3 regions of the Lysinibacillus sp. CD3-6 genome follow, and region 3 is predicted to be linked to each of the others. Evidence: riboswitches for the same ligand, from Rfam matches in the RefSeq annotation. Region 3 holds a riboswitch; each other region holds the start of a gene.
The links. Region 3 has a riboswitch for cobalamin ahead of FH508_RS12395 (hypothetical protein). Riboswitches for the same ligand answer to the same signal wherever they lie in the genome.
Positions count from the first base shown of each region.

Region 1 (14,171 bases), 360 kb from region 3:
TATATTGGAGATAGTGATGCGGATATCGTTGCAGGTTTACAAGCGAATGTCTATACAATTGGCGTACAATGGTTATCTGATTACCAAACAGAGGAATTTAAAGAACAACCTAATTCAATCATAAAAAGTGTCATAGAATTTAAGCAGTCCTTAAAAGTAGGCATTTTATGAGTCACCAATGGTTGGAATGGGCAAAAAAAATACAAGCATTATCTCAGGCAGGCTTAACTTTTTCTAAGGATATTTATGATATAGAGCGTTATGAGGAATTACGTAACATTAGTGCAGAGATGATGTCACAGCAAACTGAACTAGAAATGACTAAAATTAAAGATTTATTTACAAATGAAACAGGTTATCAAACTCCAAAAGTTGATGTTCGTGGTGTAGTTTTTAAAAATAATGAAATATTAATGGTAAAAGAAAATATTGATCATAAATGGGCAATACCAGGAGGCTTTTGTGATATTGGCTTATCGCCTTCAGAGAATATAATAAAAGAAATTAAAGAGGAGTCTGGTTATGATGTAATGCCAGTTAGGTTACTTGCATTATTGGACAAAAATAAACACCCGCACCCTCCTGAACCTTATCATTACTATAAGATATTTATTTTGTGTGAGATTATTGGAGGAGAAGCTACAGTAGGTGTTGAGACGAATAACGTTCAATTTTTTTCGCAACATAATTTACCACCGCTTTCTACTAATAGAAATACGATGTCACAACTTAATCTTCTTTTTGAATTTTTGCATACACCAGAAAAGAAAACAATATTTGATTGAGATAAAAGTTAATTTTCGAATGAAGTCGTTGAGAATAAAGACAAAAGGCATCGAGGAACCTAACTCGATGCCTTGCTTTGTTTATAGTTGCTAGTTATTGTACTTCGAGCGTATATGGTTTTGTACTCGCTTTGCCGTTTACTTCACTAACTTCTATATAATATGTTCCTTTATCTAGTTCGACAGAACCTATTTCCGTATCTTTAGAACCGTAAAGATCTAATGTTTCAACCGTTTTTCCAAATGCATCAATAATTCGAATTACACCATCTAAACCTTTTTCAGTTTGTAAAGAGAAGAACACATCGCGTTTGCGGTCATTGTAAAATTCAAAATAGTCTTTATCGCCAAATGGCACACTGGCATTTAAATATTGATTAGCAACATATTTATCGCCACTTCTCGTTAGCTTTGTTGGTTCTGTTGGCAAACCATTCACTAATGTGGAATTTGCATCTTCATCAACATTTTTATGATTAAATACAGATAATGTGTATGGTTGCAGTGATACGAGCCCAAAGTCCGTACCGTTTATAGTAATAAAATAACCGTGATTTCTTTTTGCTAGGAAAGAGGTGTTGACCTCTGAAGTTCCCGAGAGACCAAGGAATATTTCAAATAAGCTTTCACCTTGTCCAAACGGAATTTCTGTTGCTAGTTCTTCGTCATCGATTTGCATATTGCCATTTGTATCCTCGATAATTGAACCAGAAAACTTCAAGTCAAATTGAAGTTCTTTTGGTAACTGATTGAGTTGTTTATTTGTATAAGGTACGGAAGATATCAGAAGACTTAAAACTGTATCCTCCCCTCGCTGTTTATAGTAGTAGTAATCTTTATCATCATTATAGAGAAGATGATTTTGATAGTCCTTACCTGGTACAATTGTTTGGGCATCGATGTCTGCATTTATATCATTGTTTTTGTCATCAGGTATAGCTACCATCTTACTTGTTGATAGTGTATATGGTTCGATGGAATGGCCACCAGTATTGATAATTTTCACAACGTATGTTTTATCTTTTTTCAGTGCTATTGCTTTTGCATCGTTTTCATCAATTGTTATGCCGTAAAGTAGACCAATTAGCCCTGGATCATTAGTTAATGAAGAAAATGGTAGCAACTCATTCGTTTCCTCATCATATTCCAATAATGTAGCGGCTGGCTTATGATTATATCCTTTTTTAATTTGGAAACCATAAATCGCATCTTCTGGAGCGGTAAATACGAAATAATCTTCATCATATTCCGTTTGGAAGTATGCTTTTTGACTTTCACCGATATTATAAGGAATCGCATTCTCCATAATAAGGTCAGCATCTATAGCATTTTCATCAAAATCTGAATCTAAACTTATATTTAAAAAATTATTTACTCGTTCCCGTTTCTTTCCTTTTAATGGAGCTGGCTCATTTTCACTGTATGGTAAATCGTCTTCAACAATTGGCTCATTCAAAGGAAGTCCGTCTTCATCTTCAGGAAGATGAACAATTTCTCCTTTTAACGTGTAAGGAATAATAGATTCATTAATGGACGATTTTTCCTCATTATCAATACCGCCGCTAAGGAGAATATCGATTGAGATTACGCCACTGTTGTCATTGGAAACGCTTAATACATACTCTTCCTCAGGGATTGCATCAAATACGATACTTGCATTTTCACCTTTTTCGGAGCTGAAATATGCTTGTATTGGGTAGGGGGCAATTTCATTTTCTTCAACATCTACTTGTTCTGTTGGGATGCTATCCAACTCACTTTTTAGATAGATTTCCATTGATGCTGTAACACCTGGTATACCTGATAAATCAAATTTTAATGTAGATGGTTCAGTTACTGAAAAAGTAAAGTAATCTTTGTCGATTTGTTGATTCTCTGAAAGTAACGTATAATTTTCCCCCGCTGTACTAAATGGGAACTGTTGAATATTATATGGACTGTCTATTGCTAATGAATCGATAGGTAATTCCTTCGTCGTTTCAGCTGTGAAAATGAAGTTAGATGCACCTTTTAGGCTATAGCTTCCATTATAATCTTTGACGCCAATAAGAAGCGTTCCTGCTTGTTCTGCTTTATAAAGGTAGCCTTCTTGTTTTCCTGCGCGAACATCATTTACATTAATCGTTTCTGACTCATCTTTTTGACCTGCAGGGTAGAAGTATAGGTCAAATGCATAGTCATAGTAGCTAGCTCCTTTTAATGACAGTTGTGCATATTCACCTGCATCTAATTCAATTTTATACCATTTCTTTTCATCAGGTAGCTTGAACTCGCCTTTTTCGGTATTTTTACTATTTTTATTTAGCACTTTGGCATTGTTTAGGCGCTCTTCATTTGTTTCAGAATAGCGCTTCGGTAGGTTGTTTAAATCGAAGTGTAATGCTTTAAAAGGGTCAACGAGGCCATGTCCATAGGTGAGATCGTAGCCTCTTTCACCTAAATCCTTTGCGGTCATTTCGAGTATTGCCTCTATTTCATGAGGCTTTAAAGTAGGATATTTTGATTTTAGTAGAGCAGCTACACCCGCCACAACAGGAGATGCCATTGAAGTCCCGCTAAATGTTGTGAATGAGGATCCCTTTTTTCCATCATAAACGGTACTATAAATTTCTTCTCCTGGCGCAACGATGTCCACTGATGGTCCATAGTTTGAATAGCTTGATAATTTATTGTGTTTATTTGTAGAACCAACGCTAATGACTCCTTCGAAAGAAGCGGGGAAGGAGTAATAATCTGTTGAATCATTCCCTGCAGCAGCTACAATTGTAATGCCTTTATCGATTGCTTTTTGTACGGCTTCCTGCATAAGAGGGGACTCGCCGTAGCCACCGAGACTCATATTAATAACGTCGGCATTTTGTTCAATGGCGTGCAGTATCCCTTGTGCTATAACGAAATCATTTGCACTTTGTTTGCCGTTAAAGACATCGATTGGAAGAATCTTTGCTGCTGGGAAAACACCGTATCCACCAAACCCGTTATCTTTAGTAGCTGCAATAATGCCTGCTACATGCGTCCCATGGGGGTCAGAAAAGGTAGTATTGGCAGGTGTTGCAGCATTATATGGTGGAAGTATTTGAGACTTCAAATCTGGATGTTTATAATCTACACCAGAATCGATAACTGCCACTTTAACCTCATGATTTCCTGCTAATGATAAAGCTCTATCAATTTGCAGTAAGTCTAAATGATACATATCTTTTTTCTTTGGATCTACAATCGTATTAAAGGAATAATACTTGTAGCTTGGAGATACACTTTTAACTCCGTTTTGCTTGCCATAATACGAAAAAGCCTCTTCTAATGTTACACCTTTTTGAAGTTGGACTACTTCGTAGCCTAATGCAGGAATCGATCGAATTACTTTTGAACCAATTTTACTATGTACGGTCTTAGCAAGGCCCGAATGTTTAACGATAATCGTATCGGGACTAATCCATTCGTTTCCTCCATTTTGATAGTTGAACTGCTTTAATGCTTGCTTTTTTTTGCTAGCGAGCATACTTGTCACCAATTCTGGGTTCTGTGGTGCTTCAGCAAAGGCAGAAGCAGCAGGAACCATTAGTGCAGAACATGCTACGACAGCGATTGATTTCATCACCCAGTTTTTCAATTGTTTTCCCTCCTTGAGTAAAATATGACATTTCACTATTTATAACGGATGGATAAAAGAAAAGTTTCATCATTCCTCAACAAATTTTTATAAAATTGTTTGTAAATTGTTTGAGTGCCTGTCACCCAAATGCTCGATTAGATTTTGTAAGTCTTCTTTTGAACGAGGCATCTGTATATTCTTATCAAAAAGATTTTTATTTTGCAGGGCGAGAGTTATGTCAAAAACCCAGGGTCGTTCAAGATGCGCTAGTTCAAGCAACTTCTCCTGATAGAACAATTCAACAGGATCCCCATTATAAATAACTTTACCTTCCTCCATCACAATTATTTGATCTGCCCATTCATAAGCCAAAGCAATATCATGGGTCGCCAATAAAAATGTTCGTTGCCCATTTTCTAATTTAGCTAAATAATGTAAAAGCTGTGCAGCATAATAATTGTCTAGTCCAGCAGTTGGTTCATCTAATAATAAAACAGACGGTTCCATTGCGAGCACACCTGCCATCGCCACACGTTTTTTCTGTCCGACACTTAAAAAATGAATCGGTTTCTCTAGTAATGATTCGACCTCTGTTTGTGCGACAGCCCAGGCGATTTTTTCCTCGATTTTTTCTTGTGACCAGCCAAGATTTAATGGACCGAAAGCGATGTCTTGCTTTACGGTACCTGAAAAAAGTTGATTGTCAGCATCTTGAAATACGATGCCTACTTGTTGGCGTAATGCTGATAATGCTTTTCTTGAATAGCTAAGTGCTTCGTTGCAAAAGGTAATATTGCCAGCGGTCGGTTTTAAAATCCCATTTAGATGCTGAAATAATGTTGATTTACCAGCACCATTATGACCGAGTATGGCGATTTTTTTCCCCTTTGGAATTTGTAATGTAATATCTGTTAGTGCTTCAGTACCGTCTGCATAGGCATACGATAACTGTTGAAGCTCAAAATAAAGTTCAGTCATGAGAAAAAACCTCCATATAAGATGAGGAATAAAAAAATAATAACCATTCCAAACCAATTTTTCTTGCTGTATCGTACACTATCTTGCCAATAGACCGATTCGCCACCACGTGCCTGCATCGCATTATTAAGTTCGCGACTACGTTGAAACATTTCGGCAAACAATGCTGCAATGAGCATGGAAATCGACCTAAGCCATTGCATTGGTGATTGATAGCCAAGGCGTGATTGTTGCGCAAGATGGATTTTTTGCATGCTATTTAAAAAAATAAAAATAAATCGATACGTAAGCTCTACTAACTCTACAAATAAAACAGGTAGATGCCATTGTCGTAACACGTGGCAAATAGATTGGACAGATGTTGTTAATATTAAAAAGTACAAACAACTAATGCTACCTAGTACACTGAACAATAACTGCTGTGCTGTAATCAAACTTGCATTACCGATGAAAATGGTCCAATGACTAAGCGAAAATGCAAAGCGATGTGCTGGTAGTATACTTGAATTTGGTGCAATTGAAATCAAAATAGATACTAAACTAGATAGTAGAAAAAAACCTGGTAACAATAGTAATTTTACATAATATGAAAAGGGAATTTTTGCGTATAAAATGATAAAAGCACTCATTACAATAAATGTAATGAGTGAAATAAGTTCATCTTTCACGATAAGCGATAATAGCAGTAACCCTAAGGAAAACGTCATTTTTTCTAACGGATGAACAGTCGCTAGTTTATTCATATAAGCATATTTATCAATGAGTAACATTGTTTAACCTTCCTTATGCTTGCCGCGCATATAGCCTACAAAATAGCCGATAAAGCCAGCACCAATCGCAGCCTGTAATACGAATAATAAGCTTTCAATTTCACCGCTTGGTGGCTCCCATAAGCTTTCAAACCATGGTTCATACTCTGCATTAATTTCACCGATTGCAGCTTCTGCTTCTCCGTCAGCACCACCAAATTCTGCACCCTTTTGTACGAAAAGGGGGATGATTGCTAAAAGTACAACGACAGCTAGTAGCAGTAAATTTTTCTTCATCCTAATGTGCCTCCTTTGCTGAGAAAACACGAAGAGCCTTTAATTCGCTCACATTGTATTTTTTTAAGAAATTCATGACGATAACAGTTAAAATCCCTTCACTAATTGCGAGAGGAATTTGTGTTAAAGCAAAAATCCCTGCAAATTTTGTGAATGAAGCCATAAAGCCCCCTACTTCAGAAGGGAAAGCTAGTGCTAATTGAACTGAAGTGACAACGTAAGTACCTAAGTCCCCAAGCATCGCGGCAAAAAAGACAGCGATAGAAAATGAAAGACCAATTTTTTGAGAACCTTTAAAGACATAATACGCAATAATTGGACCTACAATCGCCATTGAGAAAGCATTCGCACCTAAAGTAGTAATACCACCATGCGCTAAAAGTAAAGATTGAAATAATAAAACGATTGTTCCGATTACGCTCATTGCTAATGGCCCGAAAAGAACCGTACCAAGACCAACACCAGTAGGATGTGAGCAGCTTCCTGTTACTGATGGGATTTTCAGTGCTGATAAAACGAATGCAAACGCACCTGATAAGCCTAATATCATTTTTGTTTCAGGATTTTCATCAATTGTTTTACGAATAGAACGTAATCCTAAAATAATAAATGGAATCGAAACGACCCACCAAAAAATCGCCCATTCAATCGGCAAAAACCCTTCCATGATATGCATGGCAAACGCTCGATTTGGTACTAGTAAAAAAGCTAGTAAGAAATAACTAAGTTTCCAAAAAGAAAATTTCAAAACCATTCCTCCTTCACAGTCATTTTCGAATGTAGGATGCGCAATAAAAAAAGCACTTCTCCGTCTAGGAAAAGTGCATAGCTGAAAAAGCAAATACTAATGGTCATTTGCTAAGCCGCACACCTATCCTCGTAGGTTGAAACGATCACGATTTTTTCGGCAGGTCTCCTGGCTTAAGATCAACATTTTATAGGCCTTCCCGTCCTTTGGACAGTGACATTTTCTATAAAATTCCCTCATACAGTGGCGGGACCGCGCCGGACTTAAACCGGCTTCCCTTTTAAGCGAAATGTATACACTTCGCACCGAAAAAAGATGAAATTGTGAGTTTTCACGAAGAAGTGTAACATGTTTTTCCAATCATAAGCTATTCTTTTTTTGTAAAAAGATTTTTTAATAGAATTACATTCTAGAAAATTCAGATAAATACAAGAGAGAATCAATCAATTTTAACGGAATATTTGTTGAAATTTTATTAAAAATCTAATAAATAAAAAAGAAATGTTGAAAAGAGTAAAAATAATAGGCTATGATAGAAACAGTTTTATATTCGTTTTATTAACATTTCATTTCAAAATTTAAATATAAATCCATCATTAAGTGCTCGATATACTTCGAGATAATAGGGAAATCGGTGTAAATCCGATACAGCCCCCGCTACTGTAATAGCTGATGAAATCGCAATGCCACTGGAAACTTGGGAAGGCGCGAAAGTAAGAGGAAGCTTAAGTCAGGAAACCTGCTTAGTTGATGATATGCAAACTTTTCGGAGGGAGAAGTGAAGCGAGAGCGGATACGTGTATATTCGTTTTTATTTTGGCTTCTATAAAACCTTTACTCTTCGATGTTGAGTAAAGGTTTTTTCTTTTTCCTAAAAGTCAATGAGGGGAGAACAGCAATGACAACTTGGAACTTAGAGGGCATGAAAACACATCTTTTTATTTGTAATGGTAGTAGTTGCATGAAAAAAGAGGCTGAGGAAATTACGTTGGCCATACGAGATGAAATAGAGAAATTAGCACTCGATAAGGAAATACATACAACAAGAACGCGTTGTAATGGCAGATGCAAAGATGCATGTGTTGTAATCGCGTATCCACAGGGAAATTGGTATCGTGTGCCAACAGTAGAGCATGGTAGAACGCTTGTAAAAGATTTAAACGATGATTCTTTACATAGTGAGCATGTGTTTACTTTGACAGAAGGTACGTTGCAGCGTACCCCGCAAACAACAGCCATCAAAGGCATCGACAAGGTGAAAGAGGGGTAAAAAATGGCGCAAAAAGGAAAGATTTTTGTTGTAGGCTTTGGACCTGGGGATTTCAAGCATATTACAACCCGTGCTGTAGAGGCATTACAACAAAGTGAATTTATTATCGGTTATAAAACATATGTTGAGCTCATTCAAGATTTAGTAAGTGCAAAGTCGATTGTTAGTACTGGCATGACAGAAGAAGTGTCACGTGCACAAGAAGCAGTTCGTCAAGCCGAGGCTGGAAATATTGTTGCGGTTATTTCGAGTGGTGACTCGGGCGTATATGGAATGGCTGGACTTGTATATGAAGTCCTCATTGAGCTTGGTTGGACGGAAGCAACAGGGATTGAAGTTGAGATTGTGCCAGGAATTTCTGCTATTAATTCTTGTGCAAGTTTGCTAGGCGCACCAATTATGCATGATTCTTGCACGATTAGTTTAAGTGATCATTTAACGCCTTGGAATTTAATTGCAAAGCGTGTGGAAGCTGCGGCGATGGCGGATTTTGTCATTGCTCTATATAACCCTAAAAGTGGGCGCCGTACACGTCAAATTGTAGAAGCGCAACGGATTTTACTAGAATATCGATCACCTGATACGCCTGTAGGACTTGTGAAAAGTGCCTACCGAGATCGTCAGGAAATAACAATGACAACGTTAGCAGAGATGCTCGAGCATGATATCGGCATGTTAACTACAGTAATTATTGGCAATTCATCGACATTTTTCTATGACAATAAAATGATTACACCGCGTGGCTATCAGCGCAAATATACACTTGGAGAAGAAAAACAGCCTTTACGTCCACACCAGCGTTTAAGAGAAGAAAATGAACCGTGGGCAATGAACCAAGAAACAGGTACTGCACGCCAAGACTTTGCGGCAGATCCCAATGCAGGACGGATGAAAAGTAGTATTGCAATAGCACCTGCGCCTGTAACAGTACCAGAAAAATCATCATTGGAAATGGCAGCAACAGCACTTGCCATGGTGAAAGGAACAACTGTCACAAAGACAACAACAAAGTTAGTCCAGCAAAAAATGGAGTCGATTTTTGAACTTGCTGTTAGTCCAGGGGTAGCAAATAAATTTTTCACGCCACAGCAAATGATGACGTTAGCTGAAGTTGTGGGAGATGAAGGCACGATGGAATATACACCAGACCATCAGATTCATTTGAAAATTCCGACGACAGAGCCTGAAATGATTACTGAAAAGTTAAGAGCAGTAGGCTTTTTACTTGCACCAATAGGGGATGTGCTGTCACTAAAAGCCTGTGATTTCTGTTATGGAGAGAAGGCAGATTCAATTCCATATGCAGAGGAAATTCAAGATAAGCTTGGTGGATTATCCCTGCCTAAAACTTTAAATATTGGCTTTAATGGCTGTGGCATGGCGTGCTATCGAGCAGTGTTTGACGATATCGGTATCGTCTATCGAAAAAGTAAATTTGATGTTTTTATCGGCGCTAAGCCAGTAGGGCGTACAGCCCATGCGGCCCAGCCCGTTGTAGAGGGGCTAGAGCCAGAACAGCTTATTCCGCTTATTACAGACATTATTGAGGAATACAAGGCAAATGCACATCCAAATGAACGCTTGTTCAAATATTTCAAACGGGTGAAAAAAATATTGCATTTTACGTATCAAGATATGTCGTCAAAAATAAAAGTAGAGCCAGCTCCGTGCGGCGACTAGTGAGGAGATAAAAAAATGAAAGCAATTTTATTTGTTGGCCATGGTAGCCGTTTAGCAGCAGGAAACGACGAGGTGCGCACGTTTATTGAGCAAATGACACCTCGAGTTGATAAAAGTTTTTTAGTTGAAACATGTTTTTTGGAGTTTGCCTCTCCTAACATAGAAGAAGGTATTACAAATTGTATAAACAAGGGTGCTACAGAGGTCCATGTAATTCCGATTATTCTACTTCATGCAGGCCATTCAAAAATGCATATACCTGCAGAAATCGAACATGCACGTGAACATTATCCAAACATTACATTTACCTATGGGCAAACAATCGGTATTCATGATGAAATATTTGCTATTTTAGAAGACCGCTTAGCAGAAATCGGCTTTAATACTGAAGAAGAACATAAGGATACTGCCATTTTATTAATTGCACGAGGTGGTAGTGACCCAGCTGCAAATGGTGATTTTTATAAAATTACTCGTTTGTTATGGGAAAAACTGAACGTTCCTTATGTGGAAAGTGCTTTTATGGGCGTGACAGATCCTCGTGTTGAAGAAGGCATTGAACGCTGCGTTAAACTAGGGGCGAAAAAAATTATTATGCTACCGTACTTTTTATTCACAGGTATTTTAATGGAACGTATGAATGGTATGTGCGAGCAATTTAATAAGCAATATCCTGACTGTGATATTCAAATTGCTAACTATTTTGGCTACCATGAACGTTTGCAAAATGTCCTTTTAAACCGTATTGAGCAAGCAGTAAATGGTACATCAACAGGTATGCAAGATTTAGAAAATTATCGTGCTTATGCGGCGGTACATGGACATGCGCATCATCATCACAATCATGACCACGATCACGACCATCATGACCATAACCACCATCATGACCACCATCATGACCATCATCATAACGAGGAGCTAGTAAAATGATTTTCATGTTAGCAGGTACGAGTGACGCAAGGAATCTTGCACTTGAATTGCAGTCAGTGGGCTATGCTGTGACGGCGACAGTTGTGACAGATTCAGCCGCTTCAAGCCTTGCAGAGGTAGGTCTACCACATCTAGTTGGTAGACTAACGGCTGAGGAAATGGCAGCAATACTTACAGAACGCGGATATCGTCTAGTTGTCGATGCTTCACATCCATTTGCAGAGGAAGCATCTAAAAATGCGATGGCAGCAGCAAAGAGTGCTGGTGTTCCATATATTCGATATGAACGTGCGAATGAGCATTATGACCACCCGTTGATTACAGTTGTCAAAGACTATGAGGAAGCAGCACAATTAGCCGCAACAAAACGTGGTGTCATTATGCTGACAACTGGTAGTAAAACGCTTGCAACGTTTACAAAAGTATTACAGGGCCTAGAAAATACACGTGTTATCGCACGTATGCTTCCGCGCCTTGATAATATGGAAAAATGTGAGGCACTTGGTGTGGCACAAAGAGACATTGTTGCTATTCAAGGTCCTTTTTCAAAAGAATTAAACGAAGCGTTATTTCGTCAATATGACGTGACATTGATGATTACGAAAGAAAGTGGCAAGGTCGGCTCAGTCGATGAAAAGCTTGACGCAGCGCTGGCTTGTGGTATTGAAACAATATTAATCGCACGACCAAATATAAAATACGGCCAGCAATATTCCTCATTTGAGGAAGTAGTACAGGCGGTACAACACATACTTTAGGAGGCATTTCATATGGATTTCAAAACAGATTTCAAACCATTAACAGTAGACCCAGACAAAATTTATGACTATAGTTTCTCGATAATTGCAGAGGAAATGGGCGAACATGATTTTACAGAAGATGAGTGGAAAATTGTACGTCGTATTATCCATGCTTCTGCTGACTTTGAATTAGGACGTAGCGTTATTATTACACCAGGAGCGATTGAAGCGGGCATTAAGTCAATCCTTGCAGGTCGTCATGTCATTGCTGATGTACAAATGATTGAAAGTGGTTCAGGAAAAAAACGTTTCCAAAAGCATGGTGGGGATTTACACTGCTATATCGCAGATGAAGACGTTTCTATTGAAGCAAAAAAACAAAATACAACGCGTGCGATTATCTCTATGCAAAAGGCTTCAAAATTACATGAAGGTGGCATTTATGCAATCGGAAATGCACCGACAGCCTTACTAGAGTTAATTCGCTTAATTAAAGAAGGGTTAGCCAAACCAGACTTAATTATTGGTATGCCAGTAGGCTTTGTATCAGCAGCAGAGTCAAAAGAAGAGCTGTTAAAGCTAGAGGGAATTCCTTATATTACAAATGTTGGGCGTAAAGGCGGTAGTACAGTGACGGTTGCTGCTTTAAATGCCGTTTCATTATTAGCGGACGAACAGGCGAAAAAATAATGGAGCGGAAGCCAAAAAAGGATCCTAAAGACATGCGTCACGGTTATACAACAGGAGCCTGTGCAACTGCAGTTACAAAAGCAGCATTACTAGCACTCATTACAAATGAAGAGCAAGAAACGAGTACTATTCATTTGCCTATTGGACGAGACGCAACATTTACGATTGAAAAATGTACGATTAGCAGCAATGAAGTAAGCTGTGAAACGATTAAGGATGCTGGTGATGATCCAGATGCGACACACAAAGCCCTTATTATTGGCACAGTAAGCTGGGCTAATACACCTGGGATACATTTAGATGGAGGTATTGGCGTCGGGCGCGTAACAAAGCCCGGCTTGCCTGTTGCTGTTGGGGAAGCAGCAATTAACCCTGTACCACGTAAAATGATACATAGTACCGTACAAGACGTGCTAGACGAGTTTCAAATTAATCGCGGCGTAAATGTTGTTATTTCTGTACCAGAAGGTGAGGAAATTGCAAAAAAAACATTAAATGGTCGTCTTGGCATTATTGGGGGCATTTCCATTTTAGGCACAAGGGGAACCGTCGTGCCTTTTTCGAGTTCTGCATATATGGCAAGTATTGTTCAAGCTATTAGTGTCGCAAGGGCAGCTGGTTGTGAACATGTTGTTGTCACAACAGGTGGGCGAAGTGAAAAGTTTGGGATGGCCCAATATCCTACATTACCTGAGGAAGCATTTATTGAAATGGGTGATTTTGTCGGCTTTACATTAAAGCATTGTAAACGACTTGGCATTAAGCAAGTATCGCTCGTTGGAATGATGGGGAAATTTTCGAAAGTAGCACAAGGTGTAATGATGGTGCACTCCAAAAGCGCAGCCATTGATTTTAATTTTTTAGCGCAGCTAGCCATTGATATTGGGGCAGATGAAGAAACAGTAGCGCAAGTAAGAGAGGCAAATACCGCATCACAGGTTGGTGAAATCATGGCTGAAAAAGGCTACGATGCTTTCTTTCATCACCTATGCGAGGCGTGCTGTTATTCATCTTTACATCATATTAGAGGGGGCATGACGCTCTCCACATCGATTTATTCGATGCAGGGACAATTATTAGGAAGGGCTGATGACATTGCATCAATCGATGAAATTGATTGGGATCGGGGATAACGGACAGGAAAGTTTGCTACCACAGTATAGACAGTGGATTGAAGACTGCGAGGTGCTCGTAGGTGGTGAGCGTATCCTTGATTTTTTCCCAAGCTTTACAGGAGAAAAAATAGTCATTAAAGGCGGACTTTCAACGCTTGTTGAAAAACTATCCGAAGAAACGAGACATACAGTTATTTTAGCTTCGGGTGATCCTTTGTTTTATGGCATAGGGGGCTATTTAGCCAAAAAGCTGAATATCGAAGTATATCCGTATATGAGCTCCGTGCAGCTTGCATTTTCAAAAATGGGCGAAAGCTGGCAGGATGCCTATATAACGAGTATTCACGGGCGACCAATGAAAGGCTTAGCGCAACGTATTGATGGCAAAAAGAAAGTAGCATTACTAACAGATGCAGACAATAATCCAAATGCACTGGCACGTTATTTAAAGCATTTTGGTATAACCGAATACCGAGCTTTTGTGGCAGAAAATTTACAAGGCATTGATGAAAAATATGGCTGGTATACTCTTGATGAATTAGAAAAAGCGGAATTTTCACCTTTAAATGTTGTTATTCTACAGCAAACATCAGC
Region 1 is NZ_CP085880.1:2,909,162-2,923,332, reverse strand. It holds gene FH508_RS14515 (HAD family hydrolase) at 1-171, shown strand, start outside; gene FH508_RS14510 (NUDIX hydrolase) at 168-785, shown strand; gene FH508_RS14505 (S8 family peptidase) at 880-4,398, opposite strand; gene FH508_RS14500 (energy-coupling factor ABC transporter ATP-binding protein) at 4,486-5,358, opposite strand; gene cbiQ (cobalt ECF transporter T component CbiQ) at 5,355-6,128, opposite strand; gene FH508_RS14490 (energy-coupling factor ABC transporter substrate-binding protein) at 6,132-6,404, opposite strand; gene FH508_RS14485 (energy-coupling factor ABC transporter permease) at 6,406-7,152, opposite strand; cobalamin riboswitch at 7,293-7,477, opposite strand; cobalamin riboswitch at 7,734-7,914, shown strand; gene FH508_RS14480 ((2Fe-2S) ferredoxin domain-containing protein) at 8,051-8,422, shown strand; gene cobJ (precorrin-3B C(17)-methyltransferase) at 8,426-10,102, shown strand; gene FH508_RS14470 (sirohydrochlorin chelatase) at 10,118-11,032, shown strand; gene cobK (precorrin-6A reductase) at 11,029-11,790, shown strand; gene FH508_RS14460 (precorrin-8X methylmutase) at 11,803-12,462, shown strand; gene FH508_RS14455 (cobalt-precorrin-5B (C(1))-methyltransferase) at 12,462-13,595, shown strand; gene cbiE (precorrin-6y C5,15-methyltransferase (decarboxylating) subunit CbiE) at 13,552-14,171, shown strand, end outside.
Region 1: linked by a shared signal. The riboswitch ahead of FH508_RS14480 ((2Fe-2S) ferredoxin domain-containing protein) and the one ahead of FH508_RS12395 (hypothetical protein) in region 3 are both predicted to bind cobalamin.

Region 2 (14,171 bases), 1.8 Mb from region 3:
GATTTATTGAACGGCTTTTTTTGTAAAATTTATTGCCGCAATGCTCAACGATATGAGCGGCATGACAGTGCCCTCACAAACTCTTTTAAGTCATACTTATCGTTCTATTGTTTGTTCGTTAGTAGCTCACTAAAGGTAACAAAGATTTTAGCCGCATGGCTACGCTTTGTTGGCGCTTCTGGAGAAAATCTCCCTTCATTGCCTACGACAATACCAAGCTCATATAGCATTGTTATTGCCTTTTTCGTCTCCTCATTATAGCTATCTATATCGTTAAATGGTATATTCCCCTTCGCAACATATGTTTGATTGAACTGCTTATCATATGCGCGGTTAATCATTAGTGCTAATTGTGCACGTGTAATTGGCTGACTCGGATTAAACTTGCCATCAGACCCTTTCACAAGCCCATGTGCGTAAGCTGCTGCAATTTCTGCTTGTGTTTCTGCATCGTAGCTTGCAATATCTATGAATGGAGCTTTGTCTTCCGTTGTTAAACCTAAGCTTCTAACGAGCATTGCTGCTGCTTGGGCACGTGTTATATTTTGTTCAGGTCTAAATGTTCCATCGGCATAGCCCTTTAAAATGCCTGTTTCAGCTGCTTTTTGTATAAACTCCGTTGCCCAATGATTTTTTATATCTAGAAATTGGACTTTACTACCTGTTGTAAATGTAGCAGTTGGACTTTGAACACTTTCGTTACCAGCCGCGTCTAGCGCTTTTATAGCAACTGAATAGGCCGTATTTTCTGTTAAACGATCAAGCGTAATCATCAATTGCTCAGCATCGACTGTAGAATAGAGCTTATTATTTACATAAATATTGTATTGCGTAACACCTTCATTATCTGTTGCTGCTTGCCATTTTACCTTTGCCGCCGTACTACTTTCAACATTGACTTGAATAGCGGAAGAGGCATCCCATAGTGGACTTGCTTTTATAATTGGTAAAAATGCTTGATTTGCTACAGCTAGATAGCCTGCTTCACTTAAATGAATGTTTTCTGGATTTGGCAAATAAGTCGGTACATCTTTTGCTACAACGTCTAAAGTCGGCACAAATATTGCACCTGCTTTTTCTGCGGTTGTTTTAATAGACGCATTCATAACACCTAATAGCATTTTAAATTGTGTCTGTAACTCTTCATTATAATAAGGGAAAGAATTATAGTATCCCATCACGTAAATTTGTACTTGCGGATTCAGCTTTTTAATTTCCGCTAAAATGGCGGCTATATTTTGTATAGCTTCTTGTGATGCCTTTAAAATGGCTGCCGTATTTATACCAGTTGTAGCTGCTTCCTTTATAATTGGTAATAAATCATTTGCACCAGCCGTTAACGTAACTAGCTCGGCTTCTTGAATCGATGCTCTAAGCTTTGCATGATCATTTGTATAACCAAACCCGTTCACAGGTTTTTCTACATCACCTTGTAAGTCCGCCAAGACATTTTTCGTTGTATAGCCTGAATAGGCAAAACCTTTATTATACGAAGTTAACAAACCCTCTTGTTGCAATGCTTGTGCAACAAAATCTGTATACCCAAGGCCAATGCCTCCAACCTCATTCATACCGTGTGCCAATGAATCACCTAGTGCTACATAATCTGCTTGTACGACCCAGCTTGGCGCAATGTCATCTTGCTTATTTTCTGCATTTGCTCCTACAGGGACTATTACCTGTAAAGCTAGTACACTAGCAGCTAAAAAACGAAATTTCTTTGTAAATTGCATATCCCCACTCCTCCTGCACATCTAATAATTTCTAGTTTACTAGATTGAGGATAAAAATGGGAACAATAATAGTAAATTCCTGAAATTGCCCTCTATACTCCTAGTGATCTACCCTATTCAGGCTGAACCTTTCCGTAGACGCCACCTCCACCAACTGCAATATTTAATTGTCCTGTTCTTGCTAAATCAATCATTTTAGCAATTTTAAGCGGTACAATTTCTGCAAGCTGCTCGGTAGTAATACGATGTAGAATTGCCATTTCTGTTCCGAATGCACGAATTAATCTATCCATCATTTTCGGACCTAAACCTGGTATAAAATCAAGCGGTACTTGATGAATATACGGTGGTCTCTCACGTTTAGCACTATCTGGATCAGATAGTTCGATAATTCGACTTGCAACACCTTTTACAATTTGCGAACTTCCACATGACTTACAAATGGTATCTTCATCGTTTAACTGTTCACCACATTTAGCGCATACTGTTTGATAATATTTGCCAAGCAAAGGGTTTAACCCATAATTCGCTACTACGGCACGCCCTTCTTGTTCATGGAGTGCCATCTTTAATTCGTTAAAATTAGCTGCTTTTAGTCGTAATTTTTGATATTCACGGGCAATTTTAACAAGTGAATGGGCATCAGAATTAGTTACAAATGTATACTGCTGAATTTCTCGAATGTTTTTTACCATGCTGGTATCAGAGCTTAAACCAAGTTCTATTGCATCTATAAGCTGTGGATCGAATACTTCCGTTAAACTGTTGTGAACGCCTCTTCCAAATAAACTTTTAAATGGGGTAAAAACATGCGCAGGAATAAAGAGACCTCCCAATTCCCGAACTTTTTGTTGTAGTACGCGTCCATCACAATAAATACGTTGTGAACTTAAATGAATATTTTTCATGAAGCCTTTCATCCAATTCGAAAAATCCGCCATCACTTCGATAGTTGGAAAATAAGCTAACACATGAATCGGGCCCTGACAGTTACTATCATAAATTTCAATTTCCGAGCCTGGAATAAGCGTCGTTTCTTGAAAACGAAGTCCCCCTTCTGTTAGCTCTTCTAGTTCACCTCGTTGTATCATCATCGTCATCTCAGCAAGCACCTCTGGCGAATGACAGTCTATAATACCAATTATATCGAGCCCTTTTTTTGCACTTGCCATCTCTAAAATGCGCGATAATGTTAAAGTTTTACTTCCTGTAATCTTTACTGCCCGCCCACTCATCGTTCGACCAATGTGAATATGTAAATCCGTATAATAGTCGTGAAACATGTATACAGCTCCTTTTTTGTTTCATTATAAAATAAAAAAAACCTTACATTGCTGCAAGGCATTTTCATGATTTAAGATGGATGGTTTTGATGTGTGCCATTATCCGTCTCGTATGAACCTGAACCTTGGTTTGGCGTCGTCGCTGCATCATAAGCAATTAAAGTAACGCCAATTTTCTTTTCTAGCTCATTAATTTTTTCTAGCTGTGTGTCATCTAATTGTGCAAATTTAATCTCATCCATATTCGTCACGCATCCTTTCAAAAGTAACGTTCCCCGAATATCTCACAACTATACAAAAATTAAATTGCAAAAATCCTCTGAATTGTTTCGGTGACTGGCACTTATGTAGTTTTCGTGAATTGATCTGATACATAAGTTAAATAAGGTTTGCCTGTCAGTGGGTGTGTTTGAATATCGGCGTAAACGCCAAAAACATCACGCAATAGTTTAGGCGTTAATACTTCCTCTGGTGTGCCGTAATGAACAATACTTCCTTGTTGTAAAACATAAATCTGATCACAATACATAGCTGCCATATTTAAATCATGTAAAGCAGCGACAACAGTTAAATGAAGTGTTTGAATTAAGTCCATTAATTGTAATTGATGCTGAATATCTAAGTGATTTGTTGGCTCGTCTAATATAAGCACTTGCGCCTGTTGTGCTAATGCACGAGCGACCATTACTCTCTTTTTTTCCCCTCCAGAAAGGGAGCTAAAGCTGCGCGTCTCTAAATGGGTAATACCTGTTTGCGCCAATGCCTCTTTGACAATTTTATAGTCTTCCTTGTCGTCCATCTCAAAAAGCTTCTTATGTGGCGTTCTTCCCATGCTCACCAAATCTCTCACTTTAAAATCAAATAACACAGGTGTTTCTTGACTCACAACGGCTAATCTTTTTGCAATCACTCTACTTGATTGCTTAAAAATATCTTCCTCATTTAATAAAACTGTTCCACTTTCAGGCTTTAATAAACGATACATATTTTTTAATAGTGTGGACTTTCCACTACCATTAGGACCAATTAAACCGACAAATTGCTTTTCTTTTATTTGAATGCTTACTTCATCTAATATGCGCTGATCATGAATGGAGAATGATACATGCTTCGCCTCTAATGTCATAGCCTTTAATCTCCTTCACCAAATGAATAATTGTTACGGCGTAGTAGCCAAATGAAAAACGGTCCGCCACAAAAGGCAGTAATGATTCCAATAGGCATTTCCTCTGGTGCGATTAATACTCGCGCAATCGCATCCGCCCACACTAAGAAAATCCCTCCTAATAATGCACTAATAGGGATCACGTATTTATAATTAGATCCTACAATTAAGCGCACAATATGTGGAATGATTAAGCCAACAAACCCAATGGAACCACTTACTGCAACAAGCACACCTGTTAGTAATGATACAAGTAGTATCAGTTGAATTCGAAATTGTTGAAGATTAACACCTAACGTGACTGCCGCTTCTTCTCCAAGTAATAATAAATTTAAATTTCGATAATGTAGCCAGAGCAAACTAAAGACGATGAAAAATATAATGGCCGGAATGAATACATTACTCCATTTTGCGCCTGCAAGACTTCCTAGCATCCAATACATAACGGCTTTTATACCGCCCTCTTCCTTGGACATCATTAACATAAAATTGGAAGTTGCAGACAATATAAATGATACCGCCATCCCCGCTAACAGCAAACGGAAAATAGAAATACGTCCCCCTACACGTGATAAGAAAAATACCAACACAATCGCTATAAAGGAACCTAAAAAGGCTGCTACTGAAAGTGCGTAGATACCTAAAAATGAAAAAGCACCTAAAATAATGACAGCCGTAGCTCCGACTGTCGCTCCTGAAGAAATACCTAAAATATAAGGATCCGCAATTGAATTACGGACAAGTGCTTGCACAGCCGCGCCAGCAATAGCTAAGCCTGCTCCAACAATGGCGGCAAGTATGACACGTGGGACACGTATTTGCCATATAATAATCTCCTGTGAGCGACTCCAATCAGGCTCTATCGTATTTGGGAAAATTGGAATTTTCGAGAAAATAACCTTCCAGACATGTAGCGGTGTAATTGACACAGATCCAATCATAATAGCAGCTGTCATAGAAGCTATCAGCACTAAAAGAAGGATCAATGAAAAGTACATAAATTTTTTGTTCATTTGTTTATTAACTCCTTATCAATCATGATAAATACGAAGCAATAAAAAAGGGTATTCTACGCAATAATGCATAGAAATACCCTAGGTTAAACAAAGTTGGAGAAGTATCCATCAATTGTCCGTAATTGCTTGCATCCTCGTGGGCATTACAGGTAAAACTAATTGGCAGGTCTCCTGGCTTCGATTCTACGTAACTATGATTGCCTTCCCATTCCTTAAAGCACAGTGGCTACTACATCATAGAACTCCTCGTTACAGTTGCGGGACAGCGTCGGACTTACACCGACTTCCCTTTTAAGTGGCACTCATTAACAAGTGTCACACCAATAGTATCTGAAATTTTAAAATTATGACGATTCTATCATACATAATTATGCTAGTCTATAGCTTCTTTCATCTAGGAATCAATCTTTCCTCTTTTCAACTTCATACATATAAATTTTCGTAGAAAACCTTATCCATAATTTCTGCACATTTACTTGTTACATTAAAAACAATAAATAGTAAGGAGGAAATTCATATGATATTCAAAAGAAATTTATTTCTCGGTTTCATGGCGGCAATCACTTTACTAATACTTTCGGCTTGCTCTGAGGATACAGTCGAGTCACAACCTGCTAATAGTGAAGTAATGGATCATGGCGAAGAGATGGATCATTCAAGCTCTGGTGATGTTCCTTCTACTTTAAAAACTGCTGAAAATCCTAAATTTCCAGTAGGCACTACTGCTGTTATTACGGAAGGACATATGTCTGGGATGGAAGGAGCAGAGGCAACGATTGTTGGGGCATATGATACAACAGCCTATATTGTTTCCTATGAACCGACTACTGGAGGAAAGAAAATAGAAAATCATAAATGGGTTATACATGAGGAATTAATAGATCCTGGTGATGCCCCGTTGGCTCCAGGCACAGAAGTTAAAACAACTGCATCGCATATGAAAGGCATGGAAAATGCCACTGTTCACATTGATGAAGCAGTCCAAACAACCGTTTATATGATTGATTACCCTTCAACAACTACAGGGGAAGAAATGAAAAATCATAAATGGGTTACAGAAGACGAACTAGCGTCCAAATAAAAAATCAACCTCTGACGGTTATTCCTTCAGAGGTTGTTGCTAATTATTTGTCTAATATTTTTTGTCAGCTAGCTTATGCCATTTATAGCCGATTCCCCATACTGTCAGTAAATAATCATCTACAGGAAAGCCACTTTTCCGTAGTTTATCCCGTAAATTACGCACATGTGAATCAATTGTTCGATCTTCAATTGTTACATTATATCCCCAGACAGTATTAATTAAATGTTCTCTTGAAAAAACTTTATTTTGATATTCAAGAAATAACGCTATCATGGCAAATTCTTTTGGCGTTAAAAGAATATCCTCTTGGTGAAAAGACAATTCAACGGATTCTTTATTTAATCGTAGCCCTTCAAAAACAACTACTGTTTCTTCTGTTTTTGTTCTTCTTAAAACTGCATGTATACGTGCTAATAACTCCTCCTCATCGAAAGGCTTTAACATGTAGTCGTCTGCCCCCATATTTAAGCCTCTTATAATATCAACCTGTTCCGCTTTTGCTGTTAGCATAATGATCGGCACATCCCAAAACTTCCTTATTTCCTGACATGCTTGCCAACCGTCTATATCAGGCATCATAATATCTAACAGTACTAAATCTACATGATGCTCTTCTAAATAGTCTAAAGCATCTTTCACCGTGGACATGGCAATGCAATAAAAAGAAGGTTCTAAATAAAGCGTTAGTAACTCTAACATTCTTGGTTCATCGTCAATTAATAATAATGTTTTCACTCGTTCCTACCCCTTAAATAATAATTCAAAAGTAGTCCCTTTGTTTTCTTCACTAACAACGGTCACTTCGCCTCCGTGTGCATGGACAAGCTCTTTCACAATAGCAAGACCTAATCCCAAACCGCCGTATGCACGCGCACGAGATTTTTCAACTCTATAAAAGCGTTCAAAAATATAAGGTAATTCCTTCTTCGGTATCCCCTTTCCAGTATCTTTCACAATTATTTTTAATAAGTTATTGTCTCTTTTTACTATAAAGAACGTTGAATCTCCTGAAGAGCAATAAGCTAAAGCATTATTTAACAAATTCAAAACAATTTGTTCTAGTCTTACTGCATCCGCCATTAATGTTAATCCCTCATCACATTGAACAAAAAAGTGGATTCGTTTTTCCTGAAATGCAGGCCGTAGCTTCACCTCTATACTTGCCACTAGGTCATCCAAATGAAGACATTCTTTGTTAATGACAAACGCATTTTCATCCATTTTTGCTAAATCAAATAAGTCTTTAATTAACCTTGAGAGCCGATTCGTTTCTTCAATAATAATGCCTAAATATTTTTGACGATCCTGCTCCGTTAAATCTCGTTTGTAAAGAATATCTGTATAGCCCTTTATAAAGGTAATGGGTGTTCTTAGCTCATGAGCAATACTAGCTAAAAATTCCTTTCTTTCTTCTCTTAAATGATTTAAATCATCGGATAACTGTTGAATAGCATTGGCAAGATCACTAAGTTCATCTTTGCCATTAGTTGAAAGGGCGACAGTAAAATCCCCTTTATTCATTTTCAATGTCGCTTCCTTCATAGCCATCAAAGGTTGGGCTAATTTTCGCGATAGCACAATAATAACGGCAATGGTCACCAATCCTGAAACGAGGCCGACAATTAGAAAATGTTTGTTTAATCGTTCCATTAACGCATGAATGGAATCTGTATTTTGAAACATAAAGACATAACCAATCGTTTTTTGCTGTTTTAGGATAGGACTAATTGTGGCAATATATTTTTCATCTTGCCAATTGTTCTCCAATACACGCCCATTATAAGGCACACTACCCTCGAGCTTCTTTAAATAAACTTGTACTTCGGGGTGTGCAGAAGAAGCAGCTAAAATTGTTCCAGCGTTGTCTGTTATCACAACGTCTGTATTTTCTCTTGATTCCATTATTAAAATATGTGATAGCGTTTCTTCATCGAAATTTTGCTCTAATATCGTTCGATGTGAATTTCCAGTTGTCTGTAAGTTTGTTAATTCCTCTTCCACACGCGAATTAGTTAATGATACATGTAAAAAAAACATCATAAATGTTTCTATGCAAAACAATGTAATAAAAAAAATAATCCCAAGCTTTAATGAAAGTTTTTTCATGCCTTAACCACCTATATTTCAAAATGATAACGTCCAAGTGTGAAGATTTTATGCAGAAGAAAGATACTTTTATCAATATTATAAAATAAAAACTTCTCGCTCATGAATTTTTCATCATGTCGGGAAGACGTGTCAGGCACTCACACAATTCTGAACGGGGAGAGAGGTGTGGTGAGAGAGGTGTCAGGCACCCATACAATTCTGAAAACTGCAAGATGTTTATACTAAGTAAAAATCCACGTAGACTCCTGCGGGAACGCACGCATCGTAAGCCACAACTGGCGGCGCGATAGCGACGGTTGTGGCTTACATCGTGCCCGCGGAAAGCGTAGTGGATTTTTACGATTAAGGAGCGGGTATTATGCTAGGATTCTTCGAGACGTGCCAGGCACCCATACAATTCTGAAAACTGCAAGATGTTTATACTAAGTAAAAATCCACGTAGACTCCTGCGGGAACGCACGCATCGTAAGACACAACTGGCGGCGCGACAGCGACGGTTGTGGCTTATATCGTGCCCGCGGAAAGCGTAGTGGATTTTTACGATTAAGGAGCCACTGATGCTTAGATTTTTATAAAAAAAAGCCAATAAGTATGTCAAATACTTATTGGCTTTCATAATTATTAAATATATTTTTTAACCCAGTCTAAGAAGTTGTCAATAACTACATCAAGGAATTTCACAGTACCTTCATCAGTTAAATTGCCTTCAGCATCGAATTTTGTGTGTACGGCACCGATATAGACGTCATTACCACTAAGTAATGGAGAATTAATTCCAGGTGAGAATAAAATATCACGTAAATGTAATTGTGCTTTCACAGTACCTAAATTCCCCATTGATGCTCCCATCATGAAAGATGGTTTACCGACCATTACTTTATCTACACGAGATAGCCAGTCAATAGCGTTCACCATAACTCCTGGCACAGTTCCGTTATATTCTGGTGTTACCCAAAGTACCGCATCAGCTGCTTTTACTTTTGCTTTAAAGTCTAAAACTGTTTGTGGTGCTTCATTTTCAATATCTTGATCATACATTGGTAAATCACGTAAGCTTAATACTTCTAGTTCAAACTTTTCTGCATAACGCTTTTGTATAAATTTTGCTAATTGCATATTATAAGATTCTTTACGGATACTACCTACGATTGCTACTACTTTCATGTTGTTTCCTCCTAAATGGTTACTGCCATTAATATTTGTTAAGCTATTTTATTTTATACCGCCCTAATAATAGGTTGCAAATTCTTCAACTGGTTTACGATACCCACGTAAACGTTGACTACTTTCCTTTTCCTTGCCAATTGTCATCATTAAGACAATCTCATGTGTTGCTGGCACATTGAATAATGTGCGCATTTGTTGCTGATCAAAGCCAATCATCGGACATGTATCCCAGCCTCGATTTTTTGCTGCTAACATAAAGAGCATAGCTGAAAGTGATGCATTGCGAATCGCATCTTCCTTCATAAACGCCTCCCCACGTTCTTCGTAAAACTTCGTATTATCATCGATGAGACTATCAAGCTCACAGCTTGTAATAATGCCTAAATCGACCATACCTTGACTAATGTGAGCCGTTTGCTTGTAAGCCTCTTTATCACCTAATACTAAAATAACTCCTGAAGCTGAATGTACTTTATATTGCCCATATGCAGCCTCGCGAACTTTCTCTTTTAATTCATTATCTAACACAACAATGTATTCTGTATGTTGCAAGTTGAATGCTGAAGGTGCAAGCTTGACGTCCTCTAAAATCGGTCGGATATCCTCCTCTGTCATTACAACACCGTCTATAAAATTATTTGCCGATCGACGTTTATCAATTAACTTTGTAAATTCCATGTTGACGTACTCCAATCATCCATTATGCTTTAGTAAAATTGTGTTGCGCAATACTACATATCACCTTACTCATATTCTTTTTCAAATGAAACCGTACTTCTTACTGTATCAATTGGACGAACAAGCCCCTCGATTTGTGCACGTTTAGGCTCTAAGAAAGGCGGTAACGATAATTTTTCCCCTAATGTTTCATATGGCTCATCACCCATAAAACCAGGGCCGTCTGTTGCCCATTCAAATAAGATTTGTGGTGCTACTCGAGCGTACAGTGATTCAAAGAAGTGACGGTTCACATAGCCAGATGTATTGAAACCAAAGCCTTCTAATCGTTCTGTCCATTCGTTTAAAACAGCACGATCTGCTACGCGAAATGCTGAGTGATGCACAGTACCAAAACCTTGACGAGCTGCTGGTAAGATTGTGTTATATTCCACAATAATTTGCGCACCATTGCCTCCCTCTCCGACCTCAAATAAATGGAAGTCACCTTCAGCTGCAATTTCTGTAAAGAGCATTACTTTTTCTAGCATTTCTTTGAAATAATCAAAATTTGCAACACGCACAAATATAGGACCTAATCCTGTAATAGCATATTCGTGTGGAATCGGACCATCTTGCCAAGGAGTACCAGAAGCAACACCTTCGTTGTGTTCATCAGAAATTAGTTGGTACTGCTGATCATCAAAATCAACAAAAGCTAATGTTTGCTTACCGAATTGTTCTTTTATGCCTGTATGTTTAATATTTAAACGGTCAAATCGTTTTACCCAGTAAGCTAATGCTGCATCTGTCGGTACGCGGAATGATGTTTTCGAAATTTCATTTGTTCCATGTACACCTTTTGGTATGTTAGGGAAGTCAAAGAATGTCATATCTGTCCCAGCACTGCCCTTGTCATCTGCAAAAAATAAGTGATATGTTTGTATATCGTCCTGATTTACTGTTTTTTTCACTAAACGCATACCTAATACATACGTAAAAAATTTATAATTTTCTTCTGCGCTACTTGTAATAGCTGTTACATGGTGAATACCTTTTAAATGATTCATTTTAAGTTCCTCCTATTATCTCGAATTCGAGATATATGTTTAAAAAAATTTTATTTATTAATGGCATTAAGACCGACCTTTTTTAAAGCTACATTCATTGTCTCCAACTCCTGTTGGTCTAATACTTCAAAAATTTCATTGATCTTTTGTTCATGGAGTGGAAAAATTCTATCCATTAAGACCTGTCCCTCATCTGTTAACAACGCATACGTAACACGTCGATCTTTAGGACAAGCACGTCGACATACGATATTTTTTTGCTCCAGCTTATCAATAACATACGTAATACTACTACTTGCAATTAAAATTTTTTTACCAATTACTTGAATAGGCTGCTCGCCATGGTGGTACAAAAATTCTAATACCCCAAATTCAGTCTGGTTTAAATCATATTGAAGCAAATCTTTTTTGGTCGCATCCTGAATCGATTGATAAGCACGGAACATAATCGTAAAAGCTTTTAAATAACGATTTTCTTCCTTCATAAGATGCCCTCTTTCTATTTACCTCGAAATAAAATATCTTTAATTCAAGATAATAATATCATATATATTCCCTCACATCAATCATTTTATCTAATTTATTTCATTAGAAAACCTTTTTCAAAGCTAAAAACCCCTATACAACTAAATGTATAGGGAGTTTCTATTATTTCAGTCGTTTAAATTCTTTTTCTGTTCCATCTGCAAACTCTACCTCTACCTCAATCGATTGGTAGTCATCTGTAATATTGAACACTTTAATCACTTGATCAATTACTTCATCATTTGATGTTGTGGAATCAAAAGTTAGTTGCTTAAATAGTGGTTCTAACTTTGTATAAGCCTCATCACCTTGAATTTTTTCATTATTGCGGTCATCTTCTATTTTAGACTCTATACCGTTCTTCTTATTCTCATATTCAACCTCATAAGATTCTGTTGCTGAATAGTCGACGTCCAATGAAAATTCTATAAAGTTAAAGGGTACTTGATCCGTTACATTTTCACCAGCCTGTTGATTTGTGTTTTGCTCTGTTGGAGCATTCGTAGGTACATCCTTTACCTCATCCTTATTACAGCCATAAAGTAATCCAGCTGCTACTGAGAATACTAATAACATTTTATAATTACGCATCATGTTCCACTCCTTTTCTGTTAGTATTCTTCCCTAAAAAAACATGAAATAAACGAAAAAAGATATCTCCTTAAATTAGGAGATACCCTTTTTCTCATCTAGTTAGATGGAAGACCGTCAATCAATTCGTATTAATAGAAGTAATTGCGACCAGTATTATTTTCATGAATGGCACGAGCCAAGCGAAGTGTTGAAACAGCTAAATCTGCATAACTTACTTTTTCAGTTGCATTAAAGTTATTTTGTTGTGCATCGATTAAGCCCATTGCACTTGCTAATGTTACGTAACCTGCATAAGCCGGATCAATAGAACCTGCATCAGCGAAGTTCAACTTGTAAATGTCGTTATGCTTTGCAGCACTTTCTAAACGCAGTACACGAATAAACCATTCTGCAAGCTCTTGACGAGTCAATGTCGCATCAACAGCAAATTCATCTGCTGGTTGTAAAACGCCCATTCTTACTGCTTGTTCAACTATTCCATATAACGGATGTTTAGGATCAATATTATTAAACGATTGATATGTTTCTTCTTCATTTCCATATCCATAGTAGCCATATGTCAATGATTTAAGAATAATTTTTAACGCTTCACCCTTCGTTATAGCAGTATCAGCATTAAAGCTTGCTGGATCTTTCACTTCCAACACATTTTGTGCTAACAAGTAGTTTAATTCCTCTGCAGCTGTTGGGTGAGAAATTTGCGGTTTATTATTTGAATCATCGGCACTACTTACCCATTTGCCTGTTAGTGCATCAATTTGATTATATATGCTGCCCTCATATGACGGTGCATACACTAAATCATAATGATTGCTATCTTCTTTATCCTGTTTAGTGTATTGTAACTTCAGCTTTAACGCATCGCTAAATGTTTCCTTTGCCTTATCAGCTGAGACTGCCTTACTTACAGATGGCCAGTTATCAATTTTTTGTTGATTAATGTTTAATCCACGTAATGAACCGTCAGTACCGACGCTCACATAAATTTCATCACCAACAACAGGAATTCCGTTTACAACACGCGGGAATGAGAAGCCATATTGGTTGCCATAATTATCATATCCATAATCTTCTAACGGTTTTGCATAGTTATGGATATAAGACGGTGCCCACTCTTTTAAGTAGTCAATAGCCTTCGCCAACGCAGCATCTTTCGTAATCTTTTCTGCTTTACTATCTGACTGCACGAAATCTCTACTTACATCGTAATATTGCGTAATTTCACCAGTTGCTTTATTAATTTCAAATGAAGCACCTGAACCACCATTCTCATACATATACATGTAACTTACAGAGTAAAGTGTTTCACCATTTTCATTTTCTCTTTCATCAACCATATCAATTTGTAGCTTTGCCTTGTCAGGATCTACCTTTAAGAAGGTTTTAGCAAATTCCTCTACCTCTTCAACCGTCATACCAGGCTTTCTCGGATCAAGTTGTTCTGAAGATAGCTTTTCAACACCTTTTACATTTGGTGCTTGTGCCACGAAGCCATTTGCTGTTTGCCATTGTCCTGTTAATGCATGTACACCATAGAAGCTTGATGTTGGCATATACACTAGCTTCACTTCACGCTTATCAGATGGATAGTTATAGTCTAAATAATAACGTAACTCTACAGCAAAGTTATCACGAACTTGTGCTAGAACATCTGCCTCGCTCTTTTTCTGTTCTACGCCATCGAACGTTGCCTTTTTAGATACATTTGAATTGCGATATACTTGTACAACTTCTCCATTAGCAAGCACACCAATAGAAATTGTGTGGT
Region 2 is NZ_CP085880.1:4,301,756-4,315,926, forward strand. It holds gene FH508_RS21315 (S-layer homology domain-containing protein) at 105-1,733, opposite strand; gene FH508_RS21320 (endonuclease Q family protein) at 1,847-3,016, opposite strand; gene FH508_RS21325 (hypothetical protein) at 3,088-3,258, opposite strand; gene FH508_RS21330 (heme ABC transporter ATP-binding protein) at 3,360-4,142, opposite strand; gene FH508_RS21335 (FecCD family ABC transporter permease) at 4,148-5,194, opposite strand; cobalamin riboswitch at 5,341-5,537, opposite strand; gene FH508_RS21340 (YdhK family protein) at 5,715-6,278, shown strand; gene FH508_RS21345 (response regulator transcription factor) at 6,330-7,016, opposite strand; gene FH508_RS21350 (HAMP domain-containing sensor histidine kinase) at 7,023-8,387, opposite strand; gene FH508_RS21355 (NADPH-dependent FMN reductase) at 9,012-9,554, opposite strand; gene FH508_RS21360 (nitroreductase family protein) at 9,618-10,235, opposite strand; gene FH508_RS21365 (ring-cleaving dioxygenase) at 10,301-11,284, opposite strand; gene FH508_RS21370 (MarR family winged helix-turn-helix transcriptional regulator) at 11,335-11,769, opposite strand; gene FH508_RS21375 (YusW family protein) at 11,933-12,403, opposite strand; gene FH508_RS21380 (YcdB/YcdC domain-containing protein) at 12,532-14,171, opposite strand, start outside.
Region 2: linked by a shared signal. The riboswitch ahead of FH508_RS21335 (FecCD family ABC transporter permease) and the one ahead of FH508_RS12395 (hypothetical protein) in region 3 are both predicted to bind cobalamin.

Region 3 (3,968 bases):
GTATTGTTATTATAATTAGGAATAATTCAATATTTAAGTAAAAATATGTAAATTTATAATCTTGATTTAATTAGCGTCAGTATTGCGTCATATCGATTTCTCGGTAGTATAACAATATAGTAAAATTGTGCCGAATAGTATCGGTCGACTTTCCTTTGTTTTTGTCGAATCTATTTCGGATAATTTAGCGGATTTTTATAAAAGTACATTTACGCTAGAATATCGAAGAGAAAGCGAGGTAATTATAGTGTGGTATAACGATAACATTCTAACAGCAGACGTTAGGATAGCGTTTAATTTAACAGAAGGACAAGTGAGAAGCATAGTAATAGCTATGAGAAAAAGAGTAGGGATATTTACGACTAAGGTAGGCGGAGATTTACGTTACGATGCCCGCGAGGTAAGTGTAATAGAGTTTGTCCGTAATAGAATGAAAGAGAATTATTTACTAGATGATGCGTGTCAGCTAGCGGTGTTAACGCACTATGGGAAAAAGAATAACGAAGTAATAAAAGAGTACTTACATTCGGAGTTAGAAAGATTGGAGGAAAAATAATGAAATATGGAATATATTGAGAAATTTGACTTTGGAAAAACACTACTTTACAATTGATTTTAATAATCTATAAGGAAAGTGGAGTACCCTGAATTCCTTCACAACTAAATAGCGTGTAGTAATAGGTGTAAATTGCGTGCAATTTACTGAAAAGGGAAGTCGGTGCAAATCCGACACTGTCCCGCAACTGTAAATGTGAGCGACTTTTCAAAGACCACTGTCAAAGGACGGGAAGGTGAAAAGGAGCAATGACCATAAGTCAGGAGACCTGCCTGTTACGAGTACACACCATAACCCTACGAGGAATAGGAGGTGGCATGTTGACAAAGCAGAATGTTCTGTTCGTCACAGTACGTCAAACGACCAATACCAAAGGAATTAAGGATATACGGCATCGAGCCAAATATCTCCCATTGGTTCATTGTTTGATGCTGCTTGATGAATGATAATGATTAGCTGAACGACGGATTTCCTCTCAAAGCAGGAAATCCGTATTTTTATGTGATCGCAACATTTGTTTTGAAAATATGTACGAACTGAGGTGCACGTATGACGAATATTCATGTATGTACAACACAAGAAAAGCAATATGTAGATATGAAGATTTGTAAACTGTCACGAGTTGAAGTTGCCAAGCAGCCTAAAACTAGAATGGTCATTGAAGCTCTTGTCGATCAGTTTTTAGCAACAGGACTTATTCGTAACGAACGTTTATTTAATCAAATATTCTTTAACAAAGATATCATTTGGATTCAAAATGAGGTGTATGACGGTTGCCTTTTTGCTAAAGCAAGCGTGGCGGACGAGCTCAAAACGAAAAAGAACAGCTTTATGATGTACATGCCAACAAATCCAATTGTTTATGAGGTCAATGGTGAGGCGTATCATTTAATAACACGTATTGATTCGATTCGTGCGAAACCAAATTTAGATAGGCTGAATATAGAGCAGAAACCTATTTTAAGTGCTGCGCGAGTCAATGATTTACTATGCTCAATGGTTATGCGTTTTTATATTACCTATTTAGAAGATTTGTCGTTAGTCGTTCATACAAATCAAGATACTAATAAAATATTAGATTTAATAAAATATGTAAAGCATGAATACGAACACTTTCTTGAAAGTGTGAAAGAATTAAATGACTATCATTTAAATTGGCACCCACGAGGCAATGGTCATCAATTATTGCTTCAACTGATCGAGCAATTACAAATTTTAAAGAGTAAACCTGGCACGGTTCTTGTAGATTTTACGAATAGTAATGGTTATGTAATTGTGGAATCGGCAAATAGCTTTGTTGCGAAAGTAAAGAAAGCTTTATAGGAAATATAAAAGGCATCGAGATGTTCTCGATGCCTTCAGTTATTTTTTAAGGAGAATAATATTGATGGATATTGCGGATAACTTTTGAAACCGCCGATAAAAGCCTAGGAATCGCCGATAGAACCGTTGAAACCGCCGATAAACCACTAAAAATCGCTGTGTTGCTATAGAAATGTGTGTCGTTGTTTAATTACAAGCAATGCATGGCTTCTTTTGCGTCATACCAAGGAACGGAATAGCCCTTACCCTTCGCACAAAAAATACTAGACGATGAATAGTCGGGATCAGCTTGCTTATTGTAATTGATTTGCGCTATTACTTCTTCACTATTATGGCATTTATCATAGCCATCAAATTGTAACGATATTGATCCTTTGCCGTTCGTATAAGCAGCGAAAGTAGTACTATAATGCATAAATGTTGCAACAGGAACGCGTCCTGTTAATGTTACTTGTTCCTCTGTTAAGACGGGTGCATCAAATGTACCGTCTGCTTGCTGGATATCGTTCATCATACGACCGATAAAATCATTCGATGCTTTCAATTTGAAGCGATAATACGGTTCAAGCAATATATTTTCGGCTTGTTCCAGCCCTTGTCGAAGTGCACGGAAAGTTGCTTCGCGGAAATCGCCTCCCTCTGTATGCTTGATATGGGCACGTCCTGTCAAAAGGGTGAAGCGTATATCCGTAACGGGGGAGCCTGTTAAAAGACCGTGATGCTCTCGCTCAAATAGATGTTTTTCAATTAGTCGTTGATTGCCAACTGATAAATCATCAGCATGACAAGCGTTAACAAACGTGTTTCCTGTACCTCGAATATTTGGCTCCATTAATAGGTGTACCTCTGCATAATGTTTTAACGGCTCAAAATGACCGTATCCTGTTACAGTTGTTGCAATTGTCTCCATATATAAAATTTTAGGTTCACCAAAAGTAATAGTAAGTGACAAGCGATTTTTTAACACTTCAGCAAGCACTTCAAGTTGAATAACACCCATAATATGTACATGGATTTCTTGAAACTTCTCATGCCATACGACGCGCAACGACGGTTCTTCGGCTTCGAGCAAACGGAATACTTGTAATACTTCTTTTATATGCTGCTGCCCATCATACTGTACTTTAGCTTGTAAAGTCGGCACTAGCTCATATGGCTGAGGAGTCATTGTACTACCTAAAATATCACCGATTTTTGCTATACTTAGCCCTTTTACAGCGAAAATTTCTCCAGCTTGCACTTTTTGTGTTGTGACAAAACGACTTCCATTATATAAGCGGATTTCAGTTACTTTTTCAGTCATAACACCAAATGTAAAGTCTTGGCGTGTATGTAAAGTTCCTTCTAAAGCTTTGATAAAGGTTAAACGTTGCATGCCATCATGACGGATTTTAAATACTTCACCTTGAAATGGTCGTTGATGGTCGAATTGCGTTTCTGTAAGTAGGGGTAGCTGTGATAAAAATTCTTTTATTCCAATATCCTTTAAAGCAGCACCAGTAAAGCAAGGAAATGCTTGCTCTTGTTTAATGAACTTTTGCAACTGCATTAGGCATGTTTGCGCATCGAGAGTTTCTGTCAAAAAGGCATCGAGTAGTTGTTCATCACGCTCAGCTAGCCACTCAGCAATGTGGTTTGGTACGTAATCTGCACACAATGGATCGTTTATTAAAAGTACATGCTCCGAACATTCTTTTTGAAGCTGTCGCACAACGGCACCCACATCAGCACCATCACGATCTATCTTATTTATAAAGAAGAAGGTTGGTACGTTATATTGGCGTAGCAATTGCCACACTGTTTCAGTATGACCTTGTACACCTTCTACAGCGCTTACGATAATGATAGCGTAATCCATTACACGAATTGCACGTTCCATTTCAGGTGAAAAGTCGACATGCCCAGGCGTATCTATTAACGTATAGATATCACTTCCAATTTCCATCCTCCCTTGTTCGGCAAAGATGGTAATGCCACGAGCTTGCTCGATTGAATGATTATCCAAAAAAGTATCTTGATGATCGACTCTTCCGCGCGTTTGAATACTATTCGTGTGGAAGAGTAGTTGTTCACAAAAGGTTGTTTTTCC
Region 3 is NZ_CP085880.1:2,550,827-2,554,794, reverse strand. It holds gene FH508_RS12400 (hypothetical protein) at 248-556, shown strand; cobalamin riboswitch at 663-847, shown strand; gene FH508_RS12395 (hypothetical protein) at 1,106-1,879, shown strand; gene FH508_RS12390 (elongation factor G) at 2,070-3,968, opposite strand, start outside.